Regions from separate parts of the Geobacillus sp. DSP4a genome, predicted to be linked through region 3. Evidence: riboswitches for the same ligand, from Rfam matches in the RefSeq annotation. Region 3 holds a riboswitch; each other region holds the start of a gene.
What was found. Region 3 has a riboswitch for S-adenosylmethionine ahead of ETC02_RS05525 (bifunctional homocysteine S-methyltransferase/methylenetetrahydrofolate reductase). Riboswitches for the same ligand answer to the same signal wherever they lie in the genome.
Positions count from the first base shown of each region.

Region 1: it holds a riboswitch for S-adenosylmethionine, as region 3 does, so the genes downstream of both, ETC02_RS11015 (hypothetical protein) here and ETC02_RS05525 (bifunctional homocysteine S-methyltransferase/methylenetetrahydrofolate reductase) in region 3, are expected to answer to the same signal.
Region 2: it holds a riboswitch for S-adenosylmethionine, as region 3 does, so the genes downstream of both, mtnW (2,3-diketo-5-methylthiopentyl-1-phosphate enolase) here and ETC02_RS05525 (bifunctional homocysteine S-methyltransferase/methylenetetrahydrofolate reductase) in region 3, are expected to answer to the same signal.

Region 1 covers NZ_SDLD01000028.1:30,628-32,885, forward strand. The annotation lists gene opp4A (oligopeptide ABC transporter substrate-binding protein) at 1-484, shown strand, start outside; SAM riboswitch class I at 546-650, shown strand; gene ETC02_RS11015 (hypothetical protein) at 732-1,055, shown strand; partial or broken gene ETC02_RS18385 (VOC family protein) at 1,071-1,145, shown strand; partial or broken gene ETC02_RS11020 (zinc ribbon domain-containing protein) at 1,387-1,797, shown strand; partial or broken gene ETC02_RS11025 (helix-turn-helix transcriptional regulator) at 1,865-2,251, shown strand.
Region 2 covers NZ_SDLD01000021.1:39,796-42,053, forward strand. The annotation lists gene mtnX (2-hydroxy-3-keto-5-methylthiopentenyl-1-phosphate phosphatase) at 1-198, opposite strand, end outside; gene mtnW (2,3-diketo-5-methylthiopentyl-1-phosphate enolase) at 195-1,436, opposite strand; SAM riboswitch class I at 1,514-1,622, opposite strand; gene ETC02_RS09190 (pyridoxal phosphate-dependent aminotransferase) at 1,763-2,258, opposite strand, start outside.
Region 3 covers NZ_SDLD01000010.1:59,445-61,702, reverse strand. The annotation lists gene ETC02_RS05525 (bifunctional homocysteine S-methyltransferase/methylenetetrahydrofolate reductase) at 1-1,306, opposite strand, end outside; SAM riboswitch class I at 1,376-1,477, opposite strand; gene ETC02_RS05520 (zinc ribbon domain-containing protein) at 1,569-1,991, opposite strand.

The DNA of each region.
Region 1 (2,258 bases), on a different contig from region 3:
CGGTGGGGACATCGCTGAACCGCTGGCCAAATTTTATATGCAATGCTGGAGAGATGTGGGCCTCGATGTTCAGCTTGTAGACGGACGCTTGGCGGAGTTCAACTCCTTCTACGATATGGTCGAAAAAGACGATCCGAAAGTGGATGTCTACGCCGCCGCTTGGGGAACTGGAACGGACGTCGACCCGTACGGATTGTACGGCCGCAACGTCATGTTCAACTACTCGCGTTGGGTGAATGAGAAAAACGATGAACTGTTGGAAAAAGGCCATTCCGAACAGGCGTTTGACAAGGAGTATCGCCGGAAAATTTACAGCGAGTGGCAAAAGCTAATGAACGAAGAAGTTCCGGTCATCCCGACGTTGTATCGTTCGGCCATTTATGCCGTCAACAACCGCGTTGCCAACTTCACGGTCGATCCGAGCTCGAAGCTGACGTGGAAAGATGTCGGCGTCACGTCCGAGCAGCCAGAAGTGGCGGAATAAACAAAAAAGCGATTGCTTCTATGGGATTCGATATGGTAACATGAAAGACAAATGATCATACGTCTTATCAAGAGTGGGCGAGAGAACGGGCTTGATGACCCCACAGCAACCTGTCGCCGGCAAGGTGCTAACACCCGCAAAGCGGTCTCGCTTTGGATGATAAGAACGGTTGCCCCCTTTCGCATCATTCCGAGGCGAAAGGGGTTTTTGTCGATAGGGGGTGAAGGGGGAAATAGTGAAGAGGGACATGTCGATCCGAGCTTGCATGGCCGCTCATCTCCGTGCCGCTGCGTTCGCCGTTCATGTCATGCGCTGCGTGCAGGCGGAGCTGATTCGGTTTGACCCTGAAGCGGCGGTTCATGTCGACCGTGGGGACGGATACGTTCATTTGTATGGGGAAGCGCAAGGAACAGCCTTTTCGTTGTTGTTGACCAACAGTGAGGCGGACGAATGGAAGGCGGACGGACCGTACGCCCTTGACCGCTACATATGGACAGAGCTTGGGAAAAAAGGGATTTTTCCAATGCGGATGACGCCGTATTTACAAGCTGTATGGTTAATGGAGTCATAGAAAGGAAGAGGACGAATGGCAGTCAAAAAATTTGAACATGTCGGCATTCAAGTGAAAGACATCGAAGCATCGAAAGAGTTTTATCTTAATTAGGCGAGAAGACTCCCACTTCAACGAAGCGAAGCGGAGTAAGTGGGAGATGAATCGCCTTAACTATATTCTGCTGAAAATAGGATAGATTCAGTAAAATATAGTATAATATAGTTAGATGGGAGGTGAAAAAATGTATTTTTGTATCAAACAACAGCTAAATGGTTTGACCAAAGAAGAATACTTGACTCTTCGAGAACTGTGCCATATTGCCAAGAACATGTACAACGTCGGATTGTAAATTGGCAAACTTGTCATTGGCTATGCGGAAACATGGCAACGCAATATTAATCTAGGAAAAAAGACAAATCAAAACTTTGTCAATATTCCTCTCGGTAACATAAAAGAAAAACTAGAATATCTTTGTGAATTTTACGGCATTGAATTCTTGAAACAGGAAGAATCCTATACGTCTCAAGCCAGCTTTTTTGACGGCGATGAGATTCCTGAATATAATGCCGACAATCCAAAAGAATATAAGTTCAGCGGCAAACGTATTAAGCGCGGCTTGTATCGAACAAAGTCTGGCAAACTAATTAATGCTGATGTCAATGGCGCATTAAACATCTTAAAGAAAAGTAAAGCTGTAGACCTGAGTGTCTTATGCTCTAGCGGCGAAGTGGACACGCCTCAAAGAATAAGGATTGCTTGAAGCAGTCAAACTTCTTTGGAAGCCCCCACTTCAAATTTTCGCTAGAAAATTAAGTGGGGGTAGTTCACATCGGTTGTTCCACGAGGCCAAGCAGGCCGAGGAAGACGCGCGCGTCGACCCTGTGGAGCGCGGCCTCCGCTATATGGAGGCGCATTTTCGCGATCCGTCGCTCACGCTTGAGCGGGTCGCGGCCGCCGCCGGGCGCAGCCCCGCGTATTTCAGTCATTTGTTGTCGAAAAAGCGCGGCGTGACGTTTCGCCAGTGGCTGACCAACCGGCGGCTTGAGGAAGCGAAACGGCTGCTTCGGCAGACGGATTTGTCGATTAAAGAAATCGCCGAACAAACCGGGTTTCGCACCGCCCATTATTTGATGCGCGTCTTTAAAGCCGAACTGAACCAGACGCCGACCGCCTACCGCGATGAACAACGGCTGAAACCGTCATCACCGCGGTAGGCGGTTT
Region 2 (2,258 bases), on a different contig from region 3:
AATCTCCCCTTTCAGCGCTGACGGAAGAAGCGAAAACATTTTTCCGACGCCTTCCTGAACGGAGATGCGCTGGGCGAGAATGTCGTCCTTTAGCGCCTCCCACTCCGGCGGGGCGAACTGTTTCATAATCGCGATGATGTTGTCGTTTTCCGTGATCGTGCCGTCAAAATCGCAAAAAAGAACGAGTTGTTTCGTCATGCTTCCACCTCAATAGCGCCCCAGCGGTCGATCGCCTTTTGCAGCGCCTCGTTGTCTTTCGCCGCTTCACGAAGCGGACGGCCGACCAGCGCTGCGTCGATGGCGGCGCGAAACGCCTTTCCGCCGCCGATCGCCCCGTCCGGGTGGCCGTGGATGCCGCCGCCGGCGTTGACGACGCTGTCAAGGCCAAAATCGCGGACAAGGAGCGGCACCAAGCCCGGATGGATGCCGGCCGATGGCACTGGAAACGCCCGGGCAAACGGCTCTTGTTCATCGGTCAGCGCCCGGGCGATGCCAAGCGCCTGCTCGCGCTCCAAGGCGACGCTGCCGTACGGCGACGGGAACAGAACAAAGTCGGCGCCGGCAAGCCGCAAAAGCTTTCCAAGCAAGAGCGACGGGGCGACGCCGTAAAACTCCGACGGCGTGATCGCGCCGCTGAACGCCGGGTGGGCCATGATCGGAACGGAAATCTCTTCATCTTCCCGCAACCCTTGCAGGACGTCCAATCCATAGGCGAACACGTTGAACAACAGCACATCGGCGCCAAGCTCAGCCGCCCGTTTCGCTTTTTCTTTCAGTTCAAACGTTTTGCCGGTCAAGTTGACGGCATACAGCGTCCGCTTGCCTGTTTGTTCGTACACCTCTTCGAGCGCCGCTTTGCCTTCTGTAATGCGCTTCGCAAATGGCAGACGATCGCTGTCAAACAAAATTTCGTCATCTTTGACCAAGTCAACGCCGCCAAGCGCTTGCTTTTTCAACTCTGATGTCAAATACGCCAAATCGCGGCCGACGATGCCTTTGAAAATGCTCATCAACAGCGGGCGGTCGTACACTCCGACCTTTTCGCGAATGCCGGCGATGCCAAAGCGCGGCCCCGGAAACTGCCGCTTCCATTCTTCCGGAAATGCCAAATCAAGCAACCGCACTTCCCCGTCAAGCGACAGCTTGCCGAACGTCGTCACCAACAATGCTGGCAAATCGGCGCTGAAGTTGACGGTCGGGTAAGCGATTTTGACGATTGCCCGCTTCAACCGCTTGCCGAAATAGGCGTTTACCCGCTCGCTCTCGCCAAGCTCTTCGATCGCAACGACTTCCCCTTTATGCTTGCGAAGCTGGTCTTGCTCTAGCTGCGGCAAGTCGGTCCATGTGCCGACTGTCAAGCCGAGCGCGATTCCTTCCGCCTTTTGGCGAATATCGTGTTCATCATGAAGCAAATACGTCGCAATGACTGCACTCATCGTCCATCCCTCTTTCAATATATGGCGAAATAAAAAAGCCCCTTCCTAAGAAGAGGCGTCATTCATTCATGGCGCTCTTCTTATCTCCCAGCGTTTCCGCTGCAAGAATTAGCACCGTGCTTAGCGTGCGCCAAGCCGGTTGCCGGGCTTCATTGGGCTCGTCCCTCCGCCTGCTCTTGATAAGAAAGCCTGCTCGTTTATGCACTTGTCAAACGATTGGCAAATTTACTTTGAATTATGACAGCCTTTGCCGCCGTTGTCAATCATTTTTTTCAAAACAGCCTGGTCAACGTTGTCCCGTCAACGGTTCATTGCCGCTCTTTTTTTCAAAACAATCCGAGCCGGCCGATCCGCTCCGCCGCTTCGCGAAGCCGCGCTTCATCGGTCAACAATCCAACGCGCACATACCCTTCGCCGTGTTTTCCAAAACCGATGCCTGGGGCGACGGCGACGTGCGCCCGCTCAAGCAACAGATCGGCAAATTCGGCGGATGATGCGCCTTTTGGCAACGGAAGCCAGGCGAAAAATGATCCAGACGGCGCCGGCGCTTCCCAGCCGATCGCGCGCAAAGCATGAATAAACGTATTGCGGCGCGCCTCGTACAAGGCAACGAGCTCCGCGACGCAGTCTTGCGGGCCGAGGAGCGCAGCTGCCGCCGCTTCTTGGACGGCGCCGAACAAGCTGACGTACAAATGATCTTGCAACAACTCAATGGCACGGATGATCCGCTCATTGCCGACAGCGAACGCCACGCGCCAGCCGGCCATATTGTACGTTTTCGAGAACGTGTAGATTTCAACGCCAATGTCTTTCGCCCCGTCC
Region 3 (2,258 bases):
GATCGAATGACGACACATCATACACGGACGTCGCTCCCGGGAAATCGCCGATTTTCGACGGGTCGCCGGTAATAGCGAGCACGTCGGTGATGCCGAGCGTATGCAACCCCATCAAATGCGACTGCAGGCCGATCAAGTTGCGGTCGCGGCACGTAATATGCACGAGCGGGCGGACGCCGAGCCGCTCTTTCACGATCGTGGCGACGGCGGCGTTGCTGATGCGCGGCGTGGCAAGTGAGTTGTCAGCTAACGTCAGCGCGTCGATGCCAGCGTCATGGAGCGCTTTCGCCCCAGCGAGAAACTTGTCAATGCCGAGTTGCTTCGGCGGATCGAGTTCGACAATGACCGAGCGGCGCGTGCGGGCGAGCTCGGGAAGCGGAGTCGGCGCGGGCCGATCGGCTTGCACCGATACAGATGCCGTGCGCCGCTTCACCGTTTTTTCCGTCACCGGCGTCCGGTCGGCGAGCGCCTTTGCCATTGCCTCAATATGTTTCGGCGTCGTGCCGCAGCACCCGCCGATCAAGCGCACCCCTTGATCGCGGAACGCTTTGGCCGCCTCTTCAAAATATTCCGCGTTCGTTTCATAGACAAGCCGGCCGTCGCGGTAATCCGGGAGGCTCGCGTTCGGATACGCCGACAAAAATGCGCGATTGGGCAGGGGCACTTCCTCAAGCGACTGAATCATATAGTGCGGACCAAGCCGGCAGTTGAGCCCGACAACATCGGCCCCGAGCGCCTCCAGGCGGCTAAGGGCGTCCGCGAGCGGCGTGCCGTCTTGCAAAACGCCGACTTCATGGAGCGACACATGGGCGATAATCGGCAAGTCCGTCTCTTTGCGCGCGATGGCAAGCACCGTCTCCAACTCTTCCAAATCGTAATACGTCTCCAGCAGCACACCATCAACCCCTTCGGCAAGCAGCACAAACAGCTGCTCGCGAAACGTCCGCTTCACTTCGTCAAGCGGTACGACACTTTTGTTTAACGTGCGCAGCCCTCCGATCGTTCCGAGCACGTACGCCCCCCCATTGGCTGCTTGCTTCGCCAGTCTTACAGCGGCCCGATTGATCGCCGGCACCTCGTCTTGCAAGCCGTAGCGCGCGAGTTTCACATAGTTGGCGCCGTATGTATTCGTCTGAATGACATCGGCGCCCGCCGCGATATACGCTTCATGAATATGAATGATTTCGTCTGGATTCGATAGATTCAATTCTTCAAAACAACGGTCGACGCCATGCGAATATAACAGCGTCCCCATCGCTCCGTCGGCGATGAGAATGCGTTGTTTCAACTCATCGAGCAGCCCCACGTTTGATTCCCCCATTTCGTTGTAGTAAAAGAAAAAAGCCTTCTAAGAAGAAGACTTTTCGTTCGCTTCTTCTTATCTTCCAGGCTGTTGCCTGTCTGGATTTAGCACCTTGGCCGCGGCCAGGTTGCTGAGGGTTCACCGGGCCAGTCCCTCCCCCTCTCTTGATAAGAATGTCCGTATGCGGTTGTTTATTTCGTCTTGACTATTACTATATAATTTAATGTATTTTTTGAAATTATTCAATACGGTGAAGAAGGAAATTTCAAAAGTTAAAGAGATTCAGATAAAAAGAGCGGCTCGCGTCAAGGGCTCGCGCTTTCCCGCATCGGGGGCAAAACTGAAAATCACGCTGCACATGTTCTCCGCAGTATGGGCAATACTTGTTTGTTTTCTCTTCGCCTCCAAATCGGACGTTCAGTGGGTCGGGCTCTTTCTCGCTGACGACAATGTCCAATAAGGACATGCGTTGTTTTCCCGTCGCATTTTTGTAATGGTAAATTGCTTGAAATACACCGATGGCGATGACGACAAGGCCGAAAAACGGAAAAAAGCGGGCGGCGGGAAACGGCGAGTCCGCGGTGATGGAGAAGGTCATCACCATCCAAAAGATGCCGAACAACACAGCGGCGATGCTGCCGAACAGCCCTTGCATCGACGGGCCGCGGCCGGGTTTGATGCTTTTCAAGTGGATTCCTTCTCCATTCGTTTCATGTTGGTTGGGATTATTATACCATATGATGATGTAGGAAACATGGGATGACGTAATAAAAAAGAATCATTGTATCTCCTCCCTTACCTTGTACTAATCTCTTAAAAGCATCTCTGTTTCATGTCAATAGTACGAAATATGTCGAAATATGTAAAAAAGATAAAATTGTTGAACGATTTCTCTTTTTTTTTAGAGTCAAGGTGTATGATTAAAATAGATGATATTAACAAGGAATTTACTAGA